DNA from 2 places in the Tersicoccus mangrovi genome. Region 1 is predicted to be linked to the other one. Evidence: predicted binding sites of a transcription regulator. Region 1 holds the regulator's gene; the other holds the start of a gene.
What was found. The regulator LexA, encoded in region 1, represses DNA repair genes until DNA is damaged. The targets are predictions, from matches to a motif close to TCGAACANNTGTTCGA.
Positions count from the first base shown of each region.

Region 2: V6N00_RS13235 (LexA family protein) is a predicted target of LexA. The motif match lies at 4,140-4,155, and genes of this name have one in related genera.

Region 1 covers NZ_JBAJMW010000009.1:73,854-85,732, forward strand. The annotation lists gene V6N00_RS15650 (MFS transporter) at 1-1,305, opposite strand, end outside; gene V6N00_RS15655 (SseB family protein) at 1,351-2,202, opposite strand; gene priA (bifunctional 1-(5-phosphoribosyl)-5-((5-phosphoribosylamino)methylideneamino)imidazole-4-carboxamide isomerase/phosphoribosylanthranilate isomerase PriA) at 2,199-2,987, opposite strand; gene hisH (imidazole glycerol phosphate synthase subunit HisH) at 3,118-3,756, opposite strand; gene hisB (imidazoleglycerol-phosphate dehydratase HisB) at 3,753-4,361, opposite strand; gene V6N00_RS15675 (histidinol-phosphate transaminase) at 4,533-5,669, opposite strand; gene V6N00_RS15680 (LysM peptidoglycan-binding domain-containing protein) at 5,802-6,128, opposite strand; gene lexA (transcriptional repressor LexA) at 6,649-7,365, shown strand; gene V6N00_RS15690 (ATP-dependent DNA helicase) at 7,413-9,467, opposite strand; gene hflX (GTPase HflX) at 9,581-11,215, opposite strand; gene V6N00_RS15700 (class I SAM-dependent methyltransferase) at 11,448-11,879, shown strand, end outside.
Region 2 covers NZ_JBAJMW010000006.1:136,355-148,233, forward strand. The annotation lists gene V6N00_RS13205 (TlpA family protein disulfide reductase) at 1-420, opposite strand, end outside; gene V6N00_RS13210 (hypothetical protein) at 417-656, opposite strand; gene merB (organomercurial lyase MerB) at 746-1,396, opposite strand; gene merA (mercury(II) reductase) at 1,417-2,841, opposite strand; gene V6N00_RS13225 (heavy metal-responsive transcriptional regulator) at 2,946-3,335, shown strand; partial or broken gene V6N00_RS13230 (Y-family DNA polymerase) at 3,441-3,692, opposite strand; gene V6N00_RS13235 (LexA family protein) at 3,692-4,123, opposite strand; gene V6N00_RS13240 (hypothetical protein) at 4,282-4,989, shown strand; gene V6N00_RS13245 (hypothetical protein) at 5,041-6,330, shown strand; gene V6N00_RS13250 (zinc-ribbon domain-containing protein) at 6,489-8,309, shown strand; gene V6N00_RS13255 (hypothetical protein) at 8,330-9,355, opposite strand; gene clpX (ATP-dependent Clp protease ATP-binding subunit ClpX) at 9,396-10,655, opposite strand; gene V6N00_RS13265 (PDDEXK family nuclease) at 11,336-11,879, shown strand, end outside.

The DNA.
Region 1 (11,879 bases):
CCGGGCGCGGCCGCCCACGAGGCCGAGGCCGACCAGCGCGAGCAGCAGCGCCACCCCGCCGGCACCGACGAACCCGGCTCCGGGACCGAAGACGTCGATCGCGATGCCGATCGTCGGCGACCCGATGGCGCTACCGGCAGTCAGGGCCGAGCCGTACCACCCCATCGCCTGACCCCGCCGGGCCTCCCCCACCAGGTCCGCGACCCGCTCGCTGCACGCCGTCAGGGTCGGAGCGCACAGCAGCCCCGGCGGGATGGCCAGCAGGCCGAGGGTCAGCGGATCGGTGGCCAGCACCATCGGGATCGTCAGCAGACTCATCCCGGCGAGCAGGAGCAGTGGCGGGACGGGCCGGTCCAGGACGCCGTAGACGAGTCCACCGGCCACCGACGCGAGGCACCAGAAGAGGAAGACCAGTCCGAGCGAGTCGACCTGATCGGAGCCGCGGAGCACCGCGACGAAGCTGACGTCGCTGCCCGAGAGCAGCAGCCCGACCGCGGCGGCGGCCCCGAGGACGGCGCCCACCGCCGGCGTGATCCAGGCCATCCGCCGCCCGGGACGTCCCAGGACCGGCAGCGACGACGTCACGAGCGGCAGGGACGAGGTGACGGCGTCGGTGGCGGAGGCGATCTCGGCGGGCGCGAGCGTCTCGACCGCCTCGGCGTCCTGTCGCCGGTTCCGCTCGCCGGCCGCCGCATCGTCGCGGGTGCCGAGCTGACTGGACCGGGTGGGCGGGTCGAACCACATGAGCAGCACCCCGGCCAGCGCCGAGCACACGCCGACGAGGACGAGGCCCGTCTGGGTGTGCAGCGTCGTCGCGAGCAGGACGCCGGTCGCGGGCCCGACGATGAACACCAGCTCGGTCGCCATCGAGTCGACGGCGAAGGCGGTACGGCGCTGGTCCTCGGCCACGAGCACGGCGAGGGACTGGCGGACGACGGAGAACACGGGCAGCGCGAACAGCCCGCCGAGGACGGCCGCCGGGATCAGCAGCTCGTACGGCAGGAACGGGGCGATCGACCAGATCACGGCCTCGGCCACGACGGACGGCAGCAGGGCGCGACGCAGGCCGACGGTGTCGACGCGGTGCCCGCGCCAGGGGGCGCCGACGGCCAGGCCGAGGGTGATCGCGGTGGCGACGATGCCGGCGGCGGTGTAGCCGCGGGACAGCGCGTCGACCACGTGCAGGGTCAGCAGCACGCCGGCGGCGGCGTGCGGGACGCGAGCGAGCATGCCCACGAGCAGCAGCCGGCGGATCGGGGGCTGCGACAGCAGGGTACCGTACCGGGCGAACGTCGTCGTCCTCATCGCGAACGTCGTCCTGTCCTCTCATCCCGGGCTCGACGGCGCGGGTCAGGCGGGAGCGGCCACGATCCGCATCTCGATGGAATCGACGCCGTCGGCGAACACGGGGTCGGCGGCCAGGCGCTCCTGGATGCGACGCACGACGGCGTCGAGTTCGTGTCGGTCGAGACCGGAGCGCAGGGTGAGACCGATGCGCAGCTCCGGGCCGGGACCGCCTCCGGCGATCCGGGCCCCGTTCCGGTCGGCGCTGACCACGCCCCGGCCCGCCGCGCAGTCGACCTGCAGGACGGCGGGCTCGCTCACTGTAACACCGCGTGCGGCGGCGGCGACGGCGGGGTCGGCGTACGACGGCGTCCAGGGCTTCTGCTGCGCGAGGGCCCACAGTGCGGGCCGCCGGACCACGAAGCTGACGGCGCCGCCGGGGTCGAGCACCATCAGCTGGGCGTCCTCGGCGGCCGCGGACAGGGCGGCGCGCGGTGCCCAGGTGGGGATCGGCCTCGCGTCGGGGTGCCAGGCGCGCAACGCGTCGACGGACGTGAAGACCGGCAGCGCGGTGCGGCCGTCGGGCGCGGCAATGGTCACCAGCGACAGGTCGGCCTCCTTGTCGGAGACCGGGACCGGATCGTTCGCGTCCCCGGCGACGCTGGCGATCAGCGGCACGAAGATCCGGGCGTCCCGCAGCGCGTCGACGACGGCGGCCTCCCCGGCGCGGCCGGCACGGAGGGCGTCCAGGGCCGCGGCCACGCGGGCGTCGGCGAGGCCGTCGTCACCGGCGTGTTCCGCGGTCGCGGGGACGGATCCGGCGAGGTCGCGCCCGGCCCAGGGCACACCGGCCGAGTCGGCGGGCCCACCGGCGGCGTCCAGCAGCGCCCGGATGTGCCCGGGCAGCTCACGGCTCACGGGCGGCCGGCGACGTCCAGCGCCTCGGGCAGCGTGAAGGCGCCCGCGTACAGCGCCTTGCCCACGATGGCGCCCTCGAGGCCCCGCGGGACGAGGGTGCGCAGCGCCGTCAGGTCGGCGAGGGAGGAGATGCCGCCGGAGGCGACGACGGGCTTGCCGGTGCGGGTGATGACCTCGCCGAGCAGGTCGAGGTTGGGTCCGCGCATGGTGCCGTCCTTGGTGACGTCCGTGACGACGTAGCGGGCGCAGCCGGCGTCCTCGAGCCGGGCCAGCACCTCCCACAGGTCGCCACCCTCGCGGGTCCAGCCGCGGGCGGCCAGCGTGGTGCCGCGCACGTCGAGGCCGACGGCGATCGCGTCGCCGTACTTCTCGATCGCGGCCGCGGTCCATTCCGGGTTCTCGAGGGCGGCGGTGCCGAGGTTGACCCGGGTGGCGCCGAGCTCGAGGGCCTGGTCGAGGGAGGCGTCGTCGCGGATGCCGCCGGACAGCTCGATCTTCACGTCGAGGTTCTCGACGACCCGGGCCAGCAGGTCCCGGTTGGAGCCGCGGCCGAAGGCGGCGTCGAGGTCGACGAGGTGCACCCACTCGGCGCCGGCGTCCTGCCACTGCCGGGCGGCGTCGACCGGGTCCCCGTACGCGGTCTCGCTTCCGGCCTCGCCCTGGACGAGCCGCACGGCCTGCCCGTCGGCGACGTCGACCGCCGGCAGCAGGACCAGCCGGTGCTCGCTCGTGCCGGCCGTCTCGGCGGGGGCCTCGGCGGCAGGGCCCTCGGGGGTGGTGCTCATGCGTGTCCTCGTCTTCTCCGGCGGATGCCGGTCGTGGTGCTCGTCGTGCTCGTGGTGCTCGGCGCGCTCGTGGTGCTCGTGGAGGTCGGGGTGCCACAGCGGGCGGGGCGGCTCCCGAGTCCCGCGCCCCCTACAGCGTGCCGAGCCAGTTGCTCAGCAGCTGCGCGCCGGCGTCGGCGGACTTCTCGGGGTGGAACTGGGTGGCCGAGAGCGGGCCGTTCTCCACCGCGGCGATGAACGGGCCGCCGTGCCGGCTCCACGTGACGCGCGGCGGCGCCATGGCGGGGATGGTCACGTCGAACGCCCACTCCTGGACCCCGTAGGAGTGCACGAAGTAGAAGCGCTCGTCGGCCAGGCCCGCGAAGAGGGTGCTGTCGGCGGGGGGTTCGACGGTGTTCCAGCCCATGTGCGGGACGACGTCGGCGGCGAGCCGCTCGACGGTGCCGGGCCACTCCCCCAGGCCGGCGGTCGGCACGCCGTGCTCGACGCCGCGGTCGAACATCACCTGCATGCCGACGCAGATGCCGAGGACCGGCCGGTTGCCCGCGATCCGCCGCCCGATCAGGCGGGGCGCGTCGACCGCCCGCAGGCCGGTCATGACGGCCTCGAACGCGCCGACGCCCGGGACGACGAGGCCCGCGGCCTCGGTCACGTCCGCCGGGTCGCGGCTGAGGGTGACGTCGGCGCCGACGCGTTCCAGGGCACGCACGGCCGAGCGGATGTTCCCGGATCCGTAGTCCAGGACGGTGACGCTGGGTCTGCCGCTCACAGGGCGCCCTTGGTCGAGGGAATGCCGCTCACCCGCGGGTCGGGCTCGACGGCGACACGCAGCGCGCGGGCGAGCGCCTTGAACTGGGCCTCGACGATGTGGTGCGGGTCGCGGCCGCCGAGCACCGTCATGTGCAGGCAGATGTGCGCGTGCAGCGCGATGGCCTCCAACACGTGCCGGGTCAGGGAGCCGGTGAAGTGGCCGCCGATGAGGTGGTACTCCTGGCCGGCGGGCTCGCCGGTGTGCACGAGGTAGGGGCGGCCGGAGATGTCGACGACGGCCCGGGCGAGGGCTTCGTCCAGCGGCACGGTGGCCTCGCCGAAGCGGCGGATGCCGGCCTTGTCGCCGAGTGCCTCGCGCAGCACCTCGCCGAGCGTGATGGCGACGTCCTCGACCGTGTGGTGCACGTCGATGTGGGTGTCGCCGCTCGCCTGGACCGTCAGGTCGATCAAGGAGTGCTTGGCCAGCGCGGTCAGCATGTGGTCGTAGAACGGCACGGTCGTGTCGATCCGGGCCTCACCCGTGCCGTCGAGGTTGACCTCGACCGTCACGGACGACTCGCTCGTCGTGCGTTCGCGGCGGGCGGTCCGGGATGGGGTGCTCATGGCAGTCCTTCGTGGTCACGCAGATGGTGACGGGGTCGGAGGGGACGGGTCGAGTCTAGCGAGCGGTCCCGCGGACACTCCGTGGAGCCTGGGCCGGCAGTGTCGGTCGATATCGGGCGACGCCCTCGCACCGTGCCGGTGCGGGTGGCCGGGCTGGCCGGGCTCCCGTGGTCAGGGCGCGGGGACGGCGATGCCGGCGTCGGCCAGCTCCTGCATCCGGTCGAGGAAGGCGCTGGTCTCGGCCTCGGTGCCGGCACTGACCCGCAGCCGGCCGTGCAGGCCGATGTCGCGGATGATGACGCCGGCGTCGAGCAGGCCGTGCCACACCGCCTCCGGATCCTGCAGCGGGCCGAAGAGGACGAAGTTCGAGTCCGACGGAGTGGGCGTCAGCCCGAGCCGGTCCAGACCGTCGACGATGCGGTCCCGCTGGGCCTTGATGTCCTCGACGGTGGCGAGCAGCGCGTCGGCGTGGGCGAGGGCCGCCAGGGCCACCGCCTGGGTGACGGCCGAGAGGTGGTACGGCAGCCGGACGAGGCGCAGCGCGTCCGTGACCTCGGGGGCGGCGGCCATGTAGCCCAGGCGCGTGCCGGCCATGCCGAAGGCCTTGCTCATGGTGCGCGAGATGATCAGGCGTTCCCGGCCCGGCAGCAGCTCGAGGGCGCTGGGCGTGCCGGTGTGGGCGAACTCAGCGTAGGCCTCGTCGACGATCACCATGGATCGGGTGGCCTCCGTCGCCGCGTAGACCGCCTCGATGACATCGAGGCCGGTGGACGTGCCCGTGGGGTTGTTCGGGCTGCAGACGATGACGACGTCCGGAGCGTGCTCCCGCACCTGGGCCGCGGCGGACTCGGCGGTGAGCGTGAAGTCCGCCTCCCGGGTCCCGGCGATGTAGCCGGTGTCGGTCCCCGCGGCCAGGAGCGGATACATGGAGTACGTGGGCGGGAAGCTCATCAGCGTCCGGCCGGGCCCGGCGAACGCCTGGAGGATCTGCTGCAGCACCTCGTTGGACCCGTTCGCCGCCCACAGCCGATCCGCGGTCAGCCCGTGCCCGAGGTAGCGGGCCAGACTCTCGCGCATCGTGGTGAACTCCCGGTCGGGGTACCGGTTGAGGGTCTCGAGGGTGCCCTCGACGCCCGTGACGATCGCCTCCCGCACGGCCGTCGGCAACGGATGCGTGTTCTCGTTGACGTTCAGTTGGATCGGCACGTCGATCTGCGGTGCCCCGTAGGGGACGGTACCCCGCAGATTCTCGCGCAGCGGCAGCGCGTTCAGGCGCTCCAGTCGTTCCTCGGCGCTCGTGGGATTCACCGTCCCAGTCTAGGAAAGCCGCCCGGGCGCCCGCGAATCGCCGTTGTCGTGATCCCGCACGCGGGCTGCGCGCGGGAGACTCACAGCGCGCCGGCCACGGGCAGCGCCCCCACTCACGGCGCGAGACGCCCGTCAGGAGCCGAGCGGAATGTAGAGCTTGCGGCCGGCGTCGATGTGGTCCCCGCTCAACCCGTTGAGGCTGACGATCTTCGCGACGACGTCCCGGGTGTCACGCCCGTGCGCGTTCTCGGCCGCCACCTGCCACAGGGACTGACCCGGCTGGACCGTCACCTGCACGGCGGGCGTCGACGGCACCTGCCGGACTCCTTGTTCGGCCGCCGCCGGCGCCGTCGTGAACACCCCGACCACCGTCAGCAGGACGGCCACGGCGAGCAGCACCGGCAGGCCGACGAAGACGAGCCGGCCCCGCCGCGTCAGATGCAGCGGCGACCGCGACACGCGGCGGGACGCGGCGGCAGCAGGGACCACGGCCGGACGCGCCGCGGTCGGATGCGCCGCACCAGCCGGACGCGCAGCGGCGACACGGGCCGGGGCGGTCCGCGCAGCCGCCGCCTGTGCGACGCGCGGACGGACGGCCCGCAGAGGAGCGGGTGCCGGACGCCGGACGCTGCGGACCGCGGGCCGCGCTGCGGTGGCAGCCGCGCGCGGGCTGCGGTGGAGAGACAGGGTGAAGCTCGGTGCGTGCAGGACGTGGGTCGACATGCCAGCCTCCTCGGTCGGGGACCCGGGATGCATCCGCCGCGGCCGTTCACCGCGTTCGAACACATCTTCGAATCTGTTCTGGTCCATTTCTAGCACTGATCATCGAACGATGTCGAGACTCGCTAGAACATGTGTTTGAAAACGCTCCCCTGCTCCCCTACCGTGAGGCGCAGGGAGCCGGTTTGGTTCCCAGTGCACCAACCGCCACCGACAGAACTGCCGAGAGCCGATTCCGCCACCGCTCGTGGGCCGTGACATCGGGACCGTGAGAGGACAGACCGACGTGCAGCGAAGCGCAGGGACCCGGGGCCTGACCGCCCGTCAGCAGAAGATCCTCGAGACCATCCAGCGCTCCGTCACGGCCAAGGGCTATCCGCCGTCCATGCGGGAGATCGGCGACACCGTCGGGCTGGCCAGCCTCTCGAGCGTCACGCACCAGCTGGGCCAGCTCGAGCGCCTCGGCTACCTGCGCCGCGACCCCAAGCGACCGCGCGCCATGGAGGTGCTCATCCCCCTGACGCTGGCCGAGGAGCCCGTTCCCGCCGGCGACGCCGACGCGGCCGTACTCGCTCCCACGCCGCTGGCCCCGTCGGCCACCGACACCGCGATGGTCCCGCTCGTGGGGCGGATCGCCGCCGGTGGCCCGATCCTGGCCGACCAGCAGGTCGAGGACGTCATGCCGCTGCCGCGCCGCCTCGTCGGGCATGGGGAACTGTTCATGCTGCAGGTCGCCGGTGACTCGATGATCGACGCGGCCATCTGCGACGGCGACTGGGTCGTGGTGCGGCGGCAGAACGCCGCGGAGAACGGCGACATCGTGGCCGCGCTGCTCGACGACGAGGCGACGGTCAAGACCTTCCGGCAGCGCGACGGCCACACCTGGCTGCTCCCCCAGAACACCCAGTACGAGCCGATTCTCGGCGACCACGCCACCGTGATGGGCAAGGTCGTCTCCGTGGTGCGCGCGCTCTAGTCACTCGGGCGCGAGGCGCTCGGCCCCTCGCGCGAAGTTCCGCGAGCTCAGCTCGCCGCCTCAGCTCCCGACGTGTTCGTCGCGGCACCGGCATCGGCCGCCGCGAGCCGCTCCAGTGCGGCCAGGGCCACGTCGCGGTCCGTCGTGGTCCAGAACGGCGGCAGCGACGCCCTCAGGAAACCGCCGTAGCCCGCCGTCGCGAGCCGCGAGTCCAGGACGGCGACGACACCGCGATCCCCGCGGCTGCGGATCAACCGACCCGCCCCCTGAGCGAGGCGCACGGCGGCATGGGAGGCCGCGACGGCCATGAAGCCGTTGCCGCCGGCCCCGGCGACCGCACGGGTGCGCGCCGTCGAGAGCGGGTCGTCCGGCCGGGGGAACGGGATCTTGTCGATGACGACGAGCCGGCACGCGGGCCCGGGCACGTCGACGCCCTGCCACAGCGACATGGTGCCGAACAGGCAGGTGTCGGGATCCGCGGCGAACTGCTCGATGAGCGCCGCCGTGCTGCCCTCCCCCTGGCACAGGATCGGCACGTCGAGCTTCTCGCGCAGCACGTCGGCCGCCTGCTCGGCGGCGCGGCGGGCCGAGAACAGTCCCAGGGCGCCACCGCCGGACGCCCGGATCAAAGCCTCCAGCTCCTCGAGGGCGGCCGGGGAGATGCCCTGCGAGGGCCGCGGCAGGTGCTTGGCCACGTAGAGCACGCCCTGGCGCGGATAGTCGAACGGGGAGCCGACGTCGACGCCGGTCCAGGCCGGAGCGCCGGCGCCCTGCAGCCCGAGCGCGCCGGCGACGGGCTCGAACGCGGCGCCGATGGCCAGGGTCGCGGACGTGAGCACGACGGTCCGGTCGGCGAACAGGCCGTCGCGCAGGCGCCCGGCCACCGAGAGCGGCGCGATCGTCAGGGTCGCGGGATCGGTCGGGTCCGCCTCGGCGTAGCCGGTCTGCGGCGACCAGTGCCCCGGGCGGGAGACCCACACCGCGTCGCTGGCGGGCGCGGCGGCGAGCAGGCGCTCGGCCACGTCGTGCACCTGGGTGAGGCGGGAGCGGGCCATCTGCCGGCCGCCGTCGGCCGCCGCGCCCTGCGTGGGCTTCGAATCGGAGAGCGCGGCGCGGGTCGCGGCCAGCATCCGGTTGACGGCGGTCGCCGCCTCCTCGTCGAGTCCGCGCGCGAGCAGCCCGGTCGGGGCGGTCGCCAGGGCGGCGTCGAAGCCGTCGGCGGCCTCGTGCAGGGCGGTGACGTCGATCGCAGTGTGGCGGCGCGCGGCGGTCGCGGCGGTGTGCACCATCGTGGAGGAGAGCTGACCGGTCACAGCGCCGGTCACCCGGTCGGCCAGTTCGTGGGCCTCGTCGATGACGGCGACGTCGTAGTCCGGCAGCACGGCCAGGCCCTCGAAGGCGTCGATCGCGAGCATCGCGTGATTGGTGACGACGACGTCGGCCTCGGCGCCGCGCTGCCGGGCCCGCTCGCTGAAGCACTCGGCGGCCACGGGGCACCGCTGCGCGCCGATGCACTCCATGGCGCTGACCGACACCTGGCGCCACGCGCGTTCGGACACGCCAGGGCGCAGCTCGTCGCGGTCCCCGGTGTCGGTCTTCTCGGCCCACTCCCGCAGGCGGGTGATCTCCCTGCCGAGCGCGCTGATCGGGCCGTCGGCGCGCCCGGTGTCGTTGCGGGAGGCCCCCGGGTGCGGGGCGGCCGTGTCCGCTGCGAGGCTGAAGAGGGTGTCGGCCGGGTCCTCCTCGGCGGGGAAGCCGCCGTCGAGCTTGTGCCGGCACACGTAGTTGCCGCGCCCTTTGACGAGGGCGACGTCGATCGGCCGGTCCAGTTCGGGTGCGAGGGCGTCGAGCAGCCGGGGCAGGTCACGGCCGACGATCTGGGACTGCAGGGCGAGCGTCGCGGTGGCCACGAGCACGGGCCGGTCCGCGTCGAGGGCGTGCCGGATCAGCGGGACCAGGTACGCCAGGGACTTGCCGGTGCCGGTGCCCGCCTGCACGAGCAGGTGCCGACCGTCGGCGATCGCCGACTCGACGTGCTCGAGCATCGCGCGCTGCCCGTCGCGGCGCTCACCGCCCAGACCGGCGACCGCGGCGTCGAGCAGCGCGGTCGCCGAGGCGGTCGGGCCGGCGTCGGCGGCGCCCGCATCGGCCCGCCCCTTGCCGCGCTGGTCGGTACCGCGTTGGGCCTTCCCGGTGCGCGGGGCGGCGTCGGCGCTCACGCGGTCACGACGAACGGGTCGAGCAGGGGCCGCAGCCCGGCCCGCACCCGCACGGTCAAGCGCGTCCCGTCGGGATCGTGGTGCAGGGTGACGATCTGCGCGTCCGGCCCGTGCAGTCGCGAGAGGACGTCGCCCCGCTCGTACGGGACGAGCAGGTCGAGCGCCTGGTCCGGCCGCGGGATCGTGGCGGCGATCCGTTCCTTCAGCTCGGCAATGCCCTTCCCGGTGCGGGCGGAGACGACGATGCTCGACGGCTCGCGCCGGCGCAGCCGCTCGAGGGTGAACTCGTCGGCGGCGTCCGCCTTGTTCAGGACGATGATCTCCGGGATGTCCCGCGCGTCGACCTCGGCGAGGACCTCGCGGACCGCGGCGATCTGCCCCTCCGGGTCGGGGTGCGAGGCGTCGACGACGTGCAGGATGACGTCCGCGTCGGCGACCTCCTCGAGCGTGGACCGGAACGCCTCGACGAGCTGGGTGGGCAGGGACCGGACGAAACCGACGGTGTCGGCGAGCGTGTAGCCGATGCCGTCGTCGGTCTCGGCCTTGCGCACGGTCGGGTCCAGGGTCGCGAACAGGGCGTTCTCGACGAGCACACCGGCGTCGGTGAGCCGGTTCAGCAGCGAGGACTTGCCGGCGTTGGTGTACCCGGCGATGGCGACCGAGGGCACCTCGTTGCGGCGCCGATTGCCGCGCTTGGTCACCCGGGCCGGTTCCATCGCCGCGATCTGGCGGCGCAGCTTGGCCATGCGCGTGCGGATGCGGCGCCGGTCCAGCTCGATCTTCGTCTCACCGGGACCACGGGAGCCGATACCGCCACCGGCGACGCCCACGCGCCCACCGGCCTGCCGGGACATCGACTCGCCCCAGCCACGCAGGCGCGGCAACAGGTACTCCAGCTGCGCGAGCTCGACCTGCGCCTTGCCCTCGCGCGACTTGGCGTGCTGGGCGAAGATGTCGAGGATCAGGGCCGTCCGGTCGATGACCTTGACCTTGACGATGTCCTCGAGCCCACGCCGCTGGGACGGGGAGAGCTCGGAGTCGACGACGACGGTGTCGGCGCCGGACGATGCGACGATGGCGCGCAGTTCCTCCGCCTTGCCGGAGCCGAGGAAGGTGCCGGGATCCGGCGTCAGGCGGCGCTGGACGATGCCGTCGAGCACCTCGGAGCCGGCGGTCTCGGCGAGCGCGGCGAGTTCGCGCAGGGAGTTCTCGGCGTCCGCGGCGGTGCCGGCGGTCCACAGGCCGGCGAGCACGACGCGCTCGAGGCGCAACTGCCGGTACTCGACCTCGGTGACGTCCTCGAGTTCGGTGGACAGCCCCGCGACGCGGCGGAGTGCGCGCCGATCGGCGCGGTCGTCCTGGTCGCCGTCGTAGTCGGTGCGGTCCTCCTGACCCTCGGCGAGGGCCAGGGCACGGCGGTCGAGGATGCGGTCGGCCGTGTTGTTGCCGGCCGCGTGGTTCCCGGCGGTGTTGTTGCCGGCTGCGCCGGGGTTGCCGTTGCGGTGGGTGCGGCCACCGGCGTCGGTGACGGCGTCCTCCCGGGCCAGGATGCGATCGATGACGCCCTGCATGTCCTCGGGACCCAGTTCGCGGGCCGGAGTGGACGTGGTGGGCTGTCGGGGGTGGGTCATGGTCTCCTTGATGCTCTGCCGTCCGGCGCATCCGCGATTCGTCGTGATGAGGTTCGTGGCGGTGCAGCCGGGTATCTCCATGGTAGTCGCCACCCCGTCGGACGGGACGGATTCTCCACAGGCGTCAACGTCGACGCCGGCGGGTCTCTTCCCGGTCCTTCCACGCCGTCGGGCGGATCGCGCCGCCCGGCCGCGTCCGGCGTCGCCCGGGTGGATCGCTACGCTGGGACCGATGTCCGAGCACTACTTCTCCGCGCAGCCCTCCGGCCCCCTGACGGTCCGCCCCGTGACCGTCACCCTGGCCGATCGCACGGTCACCGTCAGCACGGCCGGCGGTGTCTTCAGCCCCGACGCCGTCGACAAGGGCACCGCCGTGCTGCTCAAGCACGCCCCCGAGCCGCCGGCCACCGGGCGCTTCCTCGACCTCGGCTGCGGATGGGGGCCGATGGCGCTCACGCTCGCGCTGCGCTCCCCCGAGGCCGACGTCGTCGCCGTCGATGTCAACACGCGGGCGCTCGAGCTCGTGCGGCGCAACGCCGCGACGCTCGGGCTGGACCGGATCCGTGCCGCCGAGCCGGACGAGGTGCCCGCCGGCGAGGAGTTCGACCTGATCTGGTCCAACCCTCCGATCCGGGTGGGCAAGGCCGTGCTGCACGACCTGCTG
Region 2 (11,879 bases), on a different contig from region 1:
AGACAGCGCGGCGACCCCGAAGCGCTGGGACAGCGCCGCGCCCTCGTCGATGGCGGCGGGGACATGCACGGCGTCGACGTACTCCATGAACCTCTGAATGGTCTCGGTAGGTTCGCGCGGATCCATGTCGACGGCGAGGAACTGGGCATCGATGCCGGCCTCCTCGGCCGCGGCTGCCGCCTGACCGAGGGATCGGACTCCGCCGACGCATTCGCCGCAGCCGACGGAGAAGAAGAACACCGCGGTGGGCTTCCCGGCGGCGGGCAGGCTGATCCGCTGAGCGTCGATGCTGGTCACCGTCGCGGCGGTGGCAGTCTCGGCAGAGACGGGATCCTTATCAACGGTGCCGCAGGCGGTCAGGATGAGCGAGCCTGCGAGCAGGAGGGTGGCGAGCGAACGACGGGCGCGGGAGCTGATCATTGGTTCTGTTCGCCCTTCGGGTCGGTGCGGTGAGCGGATTCGGTGGGCGGGCAGCAGTCAGGTTCGACACGGCCGCGGCGGGTTCGGCGGCGGACGACGACGAGCAGCACGATCGCGAGGAGCGCAATGCCCACGCCGATCACCCACGGGTTGCCGAGAAGGAGCCCGCCGATGCCAGTAAGCATTCCGCCGGCGATGAGCACGGGCAGCGCGCAGCAGATCGTCATGAGGAGCACGGCACCGGCTCCCAGGAGTAGGCCACCGCCTCGCGTTCGGTCGTCGTGTTTGGAGGTCATAGCGTTCTCGAATCCTTCTGTGTCGCGGGTCAACAGCAGCGGGGACAGTCGTCGGCCACCGGGGTGTCGTCCTGAAGCAGGTCGAGCAGGCTCGTTGTGAGCTCGTTGCCGATCCGGTAGGCCTCGGCCACCGACACCACCTCGGCACCGGGATGCTCAGAGAGCCACCCGGTGGCGTCGTCGACGGAGGCGAAATAGTGCACCTGGTTGCAGAAGGCCGAGCGGATCGAGGTGATCTGCTCCAGGTTCACCAGCGACACCACGGCGCTCGGGGGTGTGACGCCGGTGACACCGGCAACCGGATCGATGGTGACGCGGATCGTCTCTCCGCTGGCCGGGGAGACGGACTCCACGCGCGCTGGGCGATCGAGGAGGGCCGGGAAGATGAGGGTGTCCAGGGCGCACCAGGTGTAGAGCTCCTCACCGTCGACGGTGAACCGGTGCGGTGTAGGGCGCAGCGTGAGGCCCTGGCCGACGATTCGGCCCTGGTCGTCGTACTCGGTGTCCTGCATCGCGGCCAGTCCGAGCCGTACCTCGTCGATCGTGCGGCCCGCAGCCACGGACAGCTGTTGGACGGTGACGGGGTCACCGTCGGCGAGCAGCCGCAGCAGCGGGATGAGCAGGCCGGTCTCTCCCAGTCGGCTGAGCCGCTCGGGCAGTTGCATGCTGAGGTCAGACATCGTGGGTTCCTCCAGTTCGTTCACGCGCAGCACGACAGGAGCGACGGGTCGGTGGTGAAGGCCTTGGCGGCGATCCGGATGCCCTCGGCCATGGTCAGGTAGGGGGCCCAGGCGTCGGCGACCTCGGCGACCGTCTTGCCGAGCACGTGGACCCCGGCGGCGGCGAGCTCGCCGGCGTCCTTGGCGACGGCGGTGATGCCGAGGATCTTCCCGGTGTCGGCGTCCACGACGATCTTGACGAAGCCGCGGGTGTCGCGGTTGACCAGTGCGCGGGGCACGTGGTGCAGGGGCAGGACGCGGCAGTCGCAGCGGATCCCGGCGGCGACGACGTCCTTCTCGGTCATCCCGACCGCGCCGATCGCCGGGCCGGTGAACGTCACCCTCGGCAGTCGGGCGTAGTCCACGGCCCGATCGGCGTCGGCGAACGCGTTCTCGGCGACGAGGGTGCCGTGGTGGGCGGCGACGTAGACGAACTCGGGGTGGCCGGTCACGTCGCCCGCGGCCCAGATCCGCGGGTGGGAGGACTGCATCCGGTCGGAGACGACCACCTCGCCGAGGTCCCCGGTCTTGACCCCGACCCTGTCGAGGCCGAGCCCATCGGTGGCCGGTCGTCGTCCGAGGGCGACGAGCACCTGGTCGGCGCGGAACTCCTCCCGGCCGCCGGCGACGTCCGCGGTGACGACGGCCTGCCCGGTCGCGGCGTCGCGGGACACCCGCGTCGGCAGCGCGCGGCGGACCACCCGGATGCCCTCGTCGGCGAACACCTCCTGCAGTGTCCGGGACACCTCCGGCTCCTCCTTCGACGCGAGCCGGGACCGCACCAGCACGGTGACCTGGGAGCCGAGGCGGGCGAACAGCTGCGCCTGCTCCAGGGCGACGTAGCCGCCGCCGAGCACCAGCATCGACTCAGGGAGTTCGGTCAGCTCCATCGCCGTGGTCGAGGTCAGGTACCCGGTCTGGTCCAGGCCGTCGATCGGCGGGGCCCACGGCCGAGAGCCGGTCGCGACCAGGTAGTGCCCGGCCTCGATCGTCTCGGTGCTCCCGTCGTCCCCGGCGACCTGGAGGACCGGTGCGTCGGGGGTGCCGGCGAACGCGGCGTCGCCGCGGCGGACGGCCCAACCGTAGGAGTCGGCGACGTCGGCGTACTTCTCGCCCCGCAGCGACTCGACCAGCGCCTGCTTCCCGGCGATCAGGGCGGGCATGTCCACTGGCCCCGCCGTCGTCGCGATCCCCGGGAACCGGTCGGCGGCGTCGGCCGCGGAGTGCCGTGCGTCGGCCGCGGCGATCAGGGCCTTCGACGGCACGCAGCCGGTGTTCACGCAGGTGCCACCGAGCGTCCCGCGCTCGATCATCACCACCGACTTGCCGAGCGTGGTCGCGCGGATCGCGGCGGCGAACGCACCACCGCCCGATCCGATGATGGCGAGGTCGTACTTCGTGGGCATCGCAGCTCCCGTCACTTGGGTTTCTCTTCTTTCTCGGCCATAGTGGACCTTCCAGTGCAGGGGAAGGTCAAGAAGGCTTCTGCCGAAAGAAAAGGGGGCCTGCGATGCGCATCGGGGAACTCGCCGAGCGGGCGGGAACGACGGCGAAGACGCTGCGGTTCTACGAGGAGCAGGGCCTGCTGCCCCCGGCCGAGCGCACGCCGTCCAGATACCGCGACTACGCGCCCGAGACGGCCGCCCGGATCGACTTCGTCCACCGCGGCCAGGCCGCGGGCCTCACCCTCGCCCAGATCCGCCAGATCCTCGACATCCGCGACGGCGGCGCTGCTCCCTGCGAGCACGTGCGCGATCTCCTCGACGCGCGCCTCGCCGAGATCGAGCAGCAGATCGCCCAGCTCACAGCGCTCCGAGACACCATCGCCGAGCTCAGGCACGACGCCGCGCAGCCCGACCCCGACTCGTGCAGCGCGGACCAGGTCTGCCGGTACCTGTAGCTCACGGAAAATCCTCTCAGCTCTCCCAAGCGACGAGAACGGAAAGTCGTGCAGAATCCCCCGTCCGCCAAATAGCGCCAAATCAAATAACGCGCACTACCAATAGGAGCGGGCGCGCGCTGCCAGCTGGAACCAGGGGGTGCCATTGTCGACCCCGAGCTTCTTCACCTCGTCACTCCTGGCGACGACGCAGCCGTCGTTGTTGGACAGGACGACGACGGGGATCCCAGCCAGGGTGGGGTCGAAGGCCCTCTCGCAGGAGACGTAGAAGGAGTTCACGTCCACCAGGGCGGTGCGGTGACCGGCCCCGAGCGGCGGACGGTCCGCGGCTGCGGCTGGGAGGGGGTCATCGCCCATCAGAGGTGGTGGAGACAGGTGGTGGCGACGCCCCAGATGGACAGGTCTGCCAGCTCGGGCACGCGCACGTCGGGGTAGTCGGGGTTCTCGGCCTGCAGCACGACCCCGAAGCGGGTGATGCGCATCCGCTTGACCGTGAGCTCGCCGTCGAGGATCGCCACGACCACCGACCCGTCCACCGGTTCGCGGGCCCGGTCCACCACCAGCTCGTCGCCGTCGCTGATCCCGGCGCCGGTCATCGAGTCCCCGGCCACCCGCACCACGAACGTCGAGGTCCGGTCGTGGATGAGGTGCTCGTTCAGGTCCAGGCCACCGTCGTAATAGTCCTGCGCCGGGGACGGGAAGCCGGCCGGAACGGCCACCGGGGCGAGCGGGATCGCGACCCGTTCGACTTGGTCGGGGAGGGTGTTGATCTGCACGACGACGGACATCGCGAAGCCTCCCGATTAGAACACATGTTCGATTACCGGATCACGGTAGCACCGGGAACCGACAGCCGGCGACGGCGCGATTGAACCGCCGTGACGCAGTGGCGGATCGCCGTACACAGACCTGGTGAACCACCCCGTCGCGACATCCAGGAGACCCGATGGCCATCACCGCCCGCGCCCGCGTCCAGCGGGGCGTACCCGAAGGCGGCGAGTTCGCCGCCACCAGCCACGGCGAGCCCACCATCAGCCTGAGCGCCCCAACGACGCGTCAGGCCGCCGATGCGACGCGCTACGCGGTCGACCAGCACCGTCAGCTCGAAGCCATCGCCCAGGCCAACAGCACCCGGATCGGTGTCATGGCGGCCCAGGGTCTGGCTGCCAGCATCCGTGGCCGGCACCCGGAGGCGACGACCATCACCTTCACGGCGCCCGACGATGACCGGCACGAGTACGCCCTGGAAGGCGTTCAGGACGCCGACGGCAACGAGCTCGACGTCGAGTTCGAGACCGACGAGATCGAGCTGGGCTATCAGGTGCGCCGGTGCCTGGGGGAGGCCGACTTCATCGACTCGGACTACAACCACGAGCTCGACCGGAACGTCGCCACCGTCGACATCGACGCCGCCCTCGCCTACCGGCCCGAGCAGCAGACCGCTGCCGAGCGCGGGGAGGACATCGTGACCGCCTACGCCGCCACCCAGTACGGGGTGCACGAGGAGGTGGACGACCGCATCATCGTCCGCGACCTGCTCACCGACCTGCACCACTGGTCCGACCGCGAAGGCGTCGACTTGAACGAGCGCAACGAGGCCGCCGGGAAGGTCGCCTGGGAGGAGACCGAGCTCGCCAACTGGTCCGACGACTGAGCCCCGCAGACCCCAACCCCCGACCATCCCAGGCCTAGGAGCGACCACCCCATGAGCACCACCACCGTCCGCGCCCGCGTCCAGCGAGGTGTCCCCGAAGGCGGCGAGTTCGCCGCCACCAGCCACGCCGAGCCCGCCATCAGCCTCATCACCACCGCGCCGGCAACTGTCCCGGCCACGATCGAAGAGGCCCGGGTCGCCGGCTACCAGGCTCGCTATCCGCACCGCGATCTGGAGCAGGCCAACGCGGTGGCCGACCGGCTGCGCGCGGCCGCGGACCGGGACTGGTATGTCGTCGATGAGGTGGAGAGGATCGCCGATGACGGCGACTTCCCGGCCCGCGAAGTCTGGGACATCCGCGACAACCTCACGGACCTGCCCTCCGGGGTGCGCGACCGCGGGCCGTCATTCCGGCGCGGGCCCGCCGCCGCCGACGTGCTCGCCCTCACGGCCTCCGGCGCGACATTCCGCAACTGCTACGACGACCGGACCGACGGGACCCTGACCGTGAACACCGACGGCGTCGGCGCGATCCGAGTCAAGGCCGACGAGGACGGACGACTGCTCATCGGCCGGACCGAGGAGGACGGCACCGAGGTGTTCGTCGGCGGCGGGTCTGAGCTGACCGACGCACAGCTGTGGGCACAGGAGATCACCGGCCGCGTCGACGCCCAGGCCATGAGCACCGCCTCCGCGCACACGCCGCAGACCGGGCAGCTCGACGGCCACTTCGACGACGAGACCGGGGAGGCTCGGTTCACCTGGCGGGACGGCACGCACACCGTCACGGACACCGAATCGACCTTCGAGCCCAGCGGCCGCACCGTGGACTTCCACATCGACGCCAAGGGGGAGGCGCACTTCGAATACGATCAGAGCGCCGAGGGACACGAGCGGACCGCTGACGCTCTGGTCGCCATGTACAGCGGGACAAAGACCGCCGCGGAGGCGCACCACAACCTGACCAGTCTCGCCCGGGAGACCCGGGACCGGATGATCTGGCACCCCGACGTCGCCGGGCTGCGGTTCGCCCACCGCGAGGGCCCCATCCGCGACGGGATCGAGGGCATCCGGTACCGCGACAGGATCGAGAGCCAGCTGCCTGACGGGGTGAAGCTCGGCACTACTCGCGGCGAAGCGGTCCTGTGGGCCGAAACCGCGGACTGGGCCGCGCGCGTCCAGATCGCCCCCGACGGCACCACCCGCTACTTCGTCAACGGACAGCAGACGATCGGCCTGGACCCGACCAAGCGCAAACAGATGACCCTGGACCGTGCCTTGGCCGAGCAGCGGGAGAAGCTGACTGTGCTCGCGACGGCCGCCTACCGCGGCGTCGCCTGACACCTGCCCGAAACGCTCAACGCCCCGGTGCCCGTGATGGGTGTCGGGGCGTTCCCGGCCCCGCCTCCGGGTACCTGCTGAACGTCGGCCCGATAATGAGATCTGCCGCCGAACCCTGACTCAGCAGGACGGCGACGATCAGGATGATGGGGGAGATGGTGAGCGTCACCAGCACGAACAGGCCGACGGCCACGGGGCAGATCTGCTCGACCGGCGGGTGTGACAACGAGGCCGCCTACAAGACGCGCTCGAAGCCGGCCTACTGCTTGGACTGCATCGACCTGATCCTCCTCACTGGAGGACTGAAGCCAGCCGAGCCGTTCACCGGGCCCGACGACTGGCGGCTGACCACCTGCCTCACCTGCGGCTCCCGAGCTCACTACAGGCTGGCCTACACCCTGGAGAAGAACGCGCAGGGCGAGGCGACCTGCCGGATCTGCCACTGGACGGAGTGGACGGCCGCCAACGGGCCCTCCAGCGACTACGCCGCGACGTTCGTCCTCTCCGCAGACCAGGTGACCGCGAGCCTGGGCGCGAAGGGCTTCGAGCTGGTGAGCGCAATGCAGGACGGCTTGAACGTGGACGACCCGGTTCTTGTGCGCTGCCGATCCTGCCTCCGGATCACGGCGAACCGCCTGAGCGACGCCACCGGCGGCCACAAGTGCGCCAGCATCACCCCAGCCACCCCGCCCCCCGCGGCACAGCCCAAGACGACTCAGAACATCAGGTCGGAGCACCCGACTCGCCCTCGACGCGCGGGCGTGCTCCTGTCCGAGAGCGGGCACGCAGCTCTGGCGTGGTGGGATCACGACCGCAACAGCGAAAGAGACTTCCGCACCGTCACCATGCGCGCGAGCCGCACGTGCCAGTGGGTCTGCCCCGACTGCGGGCTCTCCTTCGCAGCGAAGGTGCTGGACATGACCGCCCTCCGGCCGACCTGCCCGGACTGCGAGGAACGGCGCCACGCCGAGTGGGAAGAGAGGTACGAGCGGCTCAAGCGCACGCCGATCTCTGACGTCCCTGAGCTGCTCGCCGCCTGGGCGGACGACGCCGACCCCCGGACAGTGATGGTCGCAGACTTCGAGCTCCGACGGTTCCGGTGCCCGGCCGGGCACCACCCACGGGTCAGCCCGACGCGGTTCCTCGACGCAGAATGCCCCAGCTGCCGCTCCGCCCGCACCCGCCAAGCGCAGAAGGACTGGCTGGCCGACATCCTGCCCGAGATCGCCTCCCAGTGGCACCCCACGCTCAACGGCAAGCTCACCCCCGACAAGGTGGTGTGGGACTCGAAGCGGGTGTTGTGGTGGAAGGCGGAGTGCTGCGGGCACGAGTGGCAGGAGAGTCCTCGCTCCCGCGACAAATACGCCAGGCTCCACTGCCCCAGCTGCGGCACCATTCTCGGCTCGCTCGCATGGCAGGATCCGGGCCTGGCCGCCGAGTGGAGCTCGGCGAACCCGCTCACGCCCTGGCAGGTGCGGCCCCACGCGAAGACGTCCTTCGTCCCTGCCTGGGTGTGCGCCACCGACCCCGCGCACGTGTGGCAGCAGTCGCTGAGTGCCCGGTCCAACGGAGCCGAGTGCCCCGAGTGCCGGCAGGCCGGCAAGTCCAAGGTCGAGCTGGCGCACCACGCCGCCGCTGCCGAGGTGTTCCCCGGTGCGCGCTCCGGCGCGCTCATCCGGGACGAGGCGTTCGAGACGAGGAAGTCCTGGACGGCGGACATCAGCGCTGACGTCGATGGCCGCACCGTGGTGATCGAGTACGACGGCGCCTACTGGCACGCGGCCGCGGCGAAAGTGCTGGTCGACCAGAGCAAGACCGCCGACCTGCTGGCGGCTGGGTTCCGCGTCGTGCGCCTGCGCGAGGACCCCTTGCCGCCCCTGGCGCTCGAGCACGAGGATTACAAGGAGATCCGCGTCTACGCCACGGCGCCGCGACCGGAAGCGGTCATGGCGCACATCCGGGACTGGCTCAGCAACTGAGCCTGACCCCCCGGCGGGGGTCAGGCTACGCCTTCGCGCTTCTTCTTCGCCGCGACCTTCTTGGCGATGATCTCCTCCTGCTCCTCCCGGCTGGTGCCGTGCTTGGCGACCAGGGCGTCCACGAGCAGCCGCTGGGCCTCCTCGACGTCGGCGACGTACTGGTGGTCGCCTCGCTGGGCGTGGCGGGCGTTGTCCACGTGCTCGCCGACCAGCCACTGCACCGCTGAGGCCTCGGTCGTGAACGACTCGGTCTCGTTCCAGCCGTTCGGGTGCGGGGCGATAAGGACCAGGGGGCCGCCGTCGGGGCCGGCGATCGCCTTGGCGGCCTTGGCGTGGGCCTTCTCGACGGCCTTGGCCTCTCGCTCGCGCCGGGCCGCCTCCTTGGAGACCTCGTCGTGGGAGAGCATCTTGGTGGGCAGGGTGTGCTTGTCGCCGATCGGGGCGGACGGGTAGCAGGTGGTGCACGCCCGGTAGCCGGCGGCGGCCACGATGTCCTCCTCCGACTGGTCCGAGTAGTCGGTCATCCACTGGAACTGGGTGGCGGACTCGCCCCGGTTGCAGGTCGGGCAGCGCATCGAGGAGTGCACGTGCCCGTCGGAGCTGGTGGCCAGGAACGCGCGCGGCCACGGCCGGGCCGCATACTCGACGTTCAGCGGTTCGATCACCGCGGCGATCTCTTCGACCTTGGCGACCCGCTCGTCGTAGAACGCCAGGTCCGCGTGCTCCGGGTTCTTGGCAGCGACGACGTCGTAGGCCTCCTGGTCGGTCATCTTCCACGGGCCCCGCCCGTACGGGCCGGTCTTGCTGTCGCCAGCGGTGTAGTGCAGGCCCCTCGCAGCCCCGGCGACCCGCTGCTTGGCGGTGCTCAGCTCGCTGTACAGGCCGGCGAGCTCGACGTCGATGTCCTGCGGCTCCCGGTGCGCGTGCGGGCGCGCCGGGACGGGGGAGAGGCTCAGGGACGGCTCGCCGTGGGCGGTCGTGCGGAACTGGCCGCCGGTGCTGTCGGCGGCACCCTTGAGGTGACGGGAAGGCAGTGAGGTGCTCATGCCCCTCATGTGTGCGGCAACATCCCCCGGTGGCGAGAGGTCAGGCGATCTTCTTCGCCTCGGCGGCGGTGAGCATGATCGGGTCGGCTCCGGTGGTGATCGTCTCGGCGGTGAGGATGACCTCGGCGATATCTGAGCCGGGCACGGCGTACAGGGCCGGTGCCAGTGCCTTCTCCATGATGGAGCGCAGCCCGCGCGCCCCGGTCCCGCGCGCGGTGGCCAGGTCGGCGATCGCCTCCAGGGCGTCCGGTTCGATGACCAGGGTCGCGCCGTCCAGTGCGAGCAGATGTTCGTACTGGACGGTCAGGGCGTCCTTGGGGTCCGTGAGGATCCGCACCAGGGCGTCCCGGTCCAGGGGCTCGACGGCAGTGATCACCGGCAGCCGGCCGATGAACTCCGGGATCATCCCGTACCTGACCAGGTCCGCCGGCTCGACGTCGCGGTGGGACCCGGTACGTTCGGCCGCCGTGGCCAGTTGGGCGCCGAAGCCGATGCCGGAGTGCCCGGCCCGGGCCCCGACGATCTCCTCGAGCCCGGCGAACGCGCCGGCAGTGATGAACAGGATGTTGCTGGTGTCGATGTGCAGCATCTCCTGGCCGGGGTGCTTGCGGCCCCCGTGCGGGGGCACCGCGGCGACCGTGCCTTCGATGATCTTCAGCAGGGCCTGCTGCACCCCTTCGCCGGAGACGTCCCGGGTGATGGAGGGGCCTTCGGCCTTGCGGGTGATCTTGTCGATCTCGTCGATGTAGACGATGCCGTGCTCGGCGCGGGCGATGTCCCCGTCGGCGGCCTGGATGAGCTTGAGCAGGATCGTCTCCACGTCCTCCCCGACATACCCGGCCTCGGTCAGGGCGGTGGCGTCGGCGATGGCGAAGGGCACGTTCAGGCGCCGGGCCAGGGACTGGGCCAGGTGTGTCTTGCCGCACCCGGTGGGCCCGATGAGCATGATGTTGGACTTGCCGATCTGCACCGGGTCACCGGTCGCCGCGGTGTCGGTCCCGGGGCGCGGCCAGATCCGCTTGTAGTGGCTGTAGACGGCGACGGCGAGGGCCCGCTTGGCGGCGTCCTGCCCGATCACGTACTCGTCCAGGTAGGAGTTGATCTGCCGGGGCGTGGGCAGGTCGGTGGGCGGTTCGACAGCGTCTTGTTCGTCTTCTTCGGCGATGACGTCGACGCACAGGTCCACGCATTCGTCGCAGATGGCTACCCCGGGTCCGGCGACCAGCTTGTGCACCTGGTCCTTGGTCTTGGCGCAGAACGAGCAGGTCAGCTGCTCCTGGTCAGGGGTGCGGGATGCCACGCGAGCCGTCCTCCAGGCTGGTCAAGGGTTGTCGGGTCCCGATCGTACCGAGTGGCCGGTTTCTCTCATCGGCCCTCAGCAGCGTGCGGGATGGTCGTGAACGGGGTGGTCCGGAGCCGGGTGCAACGCCACGGGCCGGCGGGGTGTTCCCGACAGCGTCGGGGGCGGTTCGGGCTCGTGTGCTACGCCCCGAGCCTCCTCGGCGGACTCGTCTCCCCGGAGCGTAGCACACGCCACCAAATGCACAAACCTGGTGGGCGAGCGAATGGCGCCGAACGGCCACCATCCGGGCGACCGGCCACGACGGCCTCAAAAGCCCTGCTTCCCAGCGCCGGCGCGGTTCTTGCCGCTTCTGGCCGACCAGCCGACCTCGCCGACCTGAAAGGTACGGCTATATAGGGGGAAGAGTGTGTTTGTTGAGAGGGAGGGTATATATAGGGGGTCCTATATGTAGTAGTAGTAGTTATAGGTAGGACAAGTATGTAGTAGTAGTAGTAACCCCCTGCTTCCCAGTGATGACGCGGAAGTTGCTGTCCGACCTTCTGGCCGACCACCCCGGGTTCCTGGTCGGCCACCTCGCCCAGGATGGTCGCCCAGCCCCACCACGCCGCCCCGGGCACCGGCCGCCCCGATCGTGCTCGGGGCGGCGCACCCGCCTGGATCTGCGCATGTCCCCGGGCATGAGCGATCGACGCAACGCCCGGGCTCGAGCCACCCCGAAGAGCGCGAGCACCCCGCGCGCGGGCCGCGGATCGAAGGCCACCTCCGCGAAGGCGCCCCGCGCCGGGAAGTCTCGCGCGGCGCAGCCCAAGCCGGCGGCCCGCAAGGCCAAACCAGCGGCTGGCTTCACCGCCACGCCGCCATCCGCCACGAGCCGGAAGGCGTCCCCCAGGAAGCCGGCGGCTGCCCGACGCCCCTCCCGGGCGCCCAAGCCCCGCGGCCTCGAGGTCCTCTACTCGGGCAAACTGTTCCGCTCCCGGCTCGAGGCGCGGTGGGCGATCCTGTTCGACCAGCTGGGCATCGACTGGGATTACGAGCCCTGCCACTACCGGGTCGGGGCGGACCTGTGGTACCTGCCGGACTTCTACCTGCCGGGCCACCGGCTGTGGGTCGAGGTGAAGGGCGCGACGTTCCTGGACGCCGAGTCGATGGCCAAGTGCCTGGCCGCCGTCGCCGGGCCCACCCCGATCTCCCAGCGCGAGGCACCCCACGACCCAGCCGATC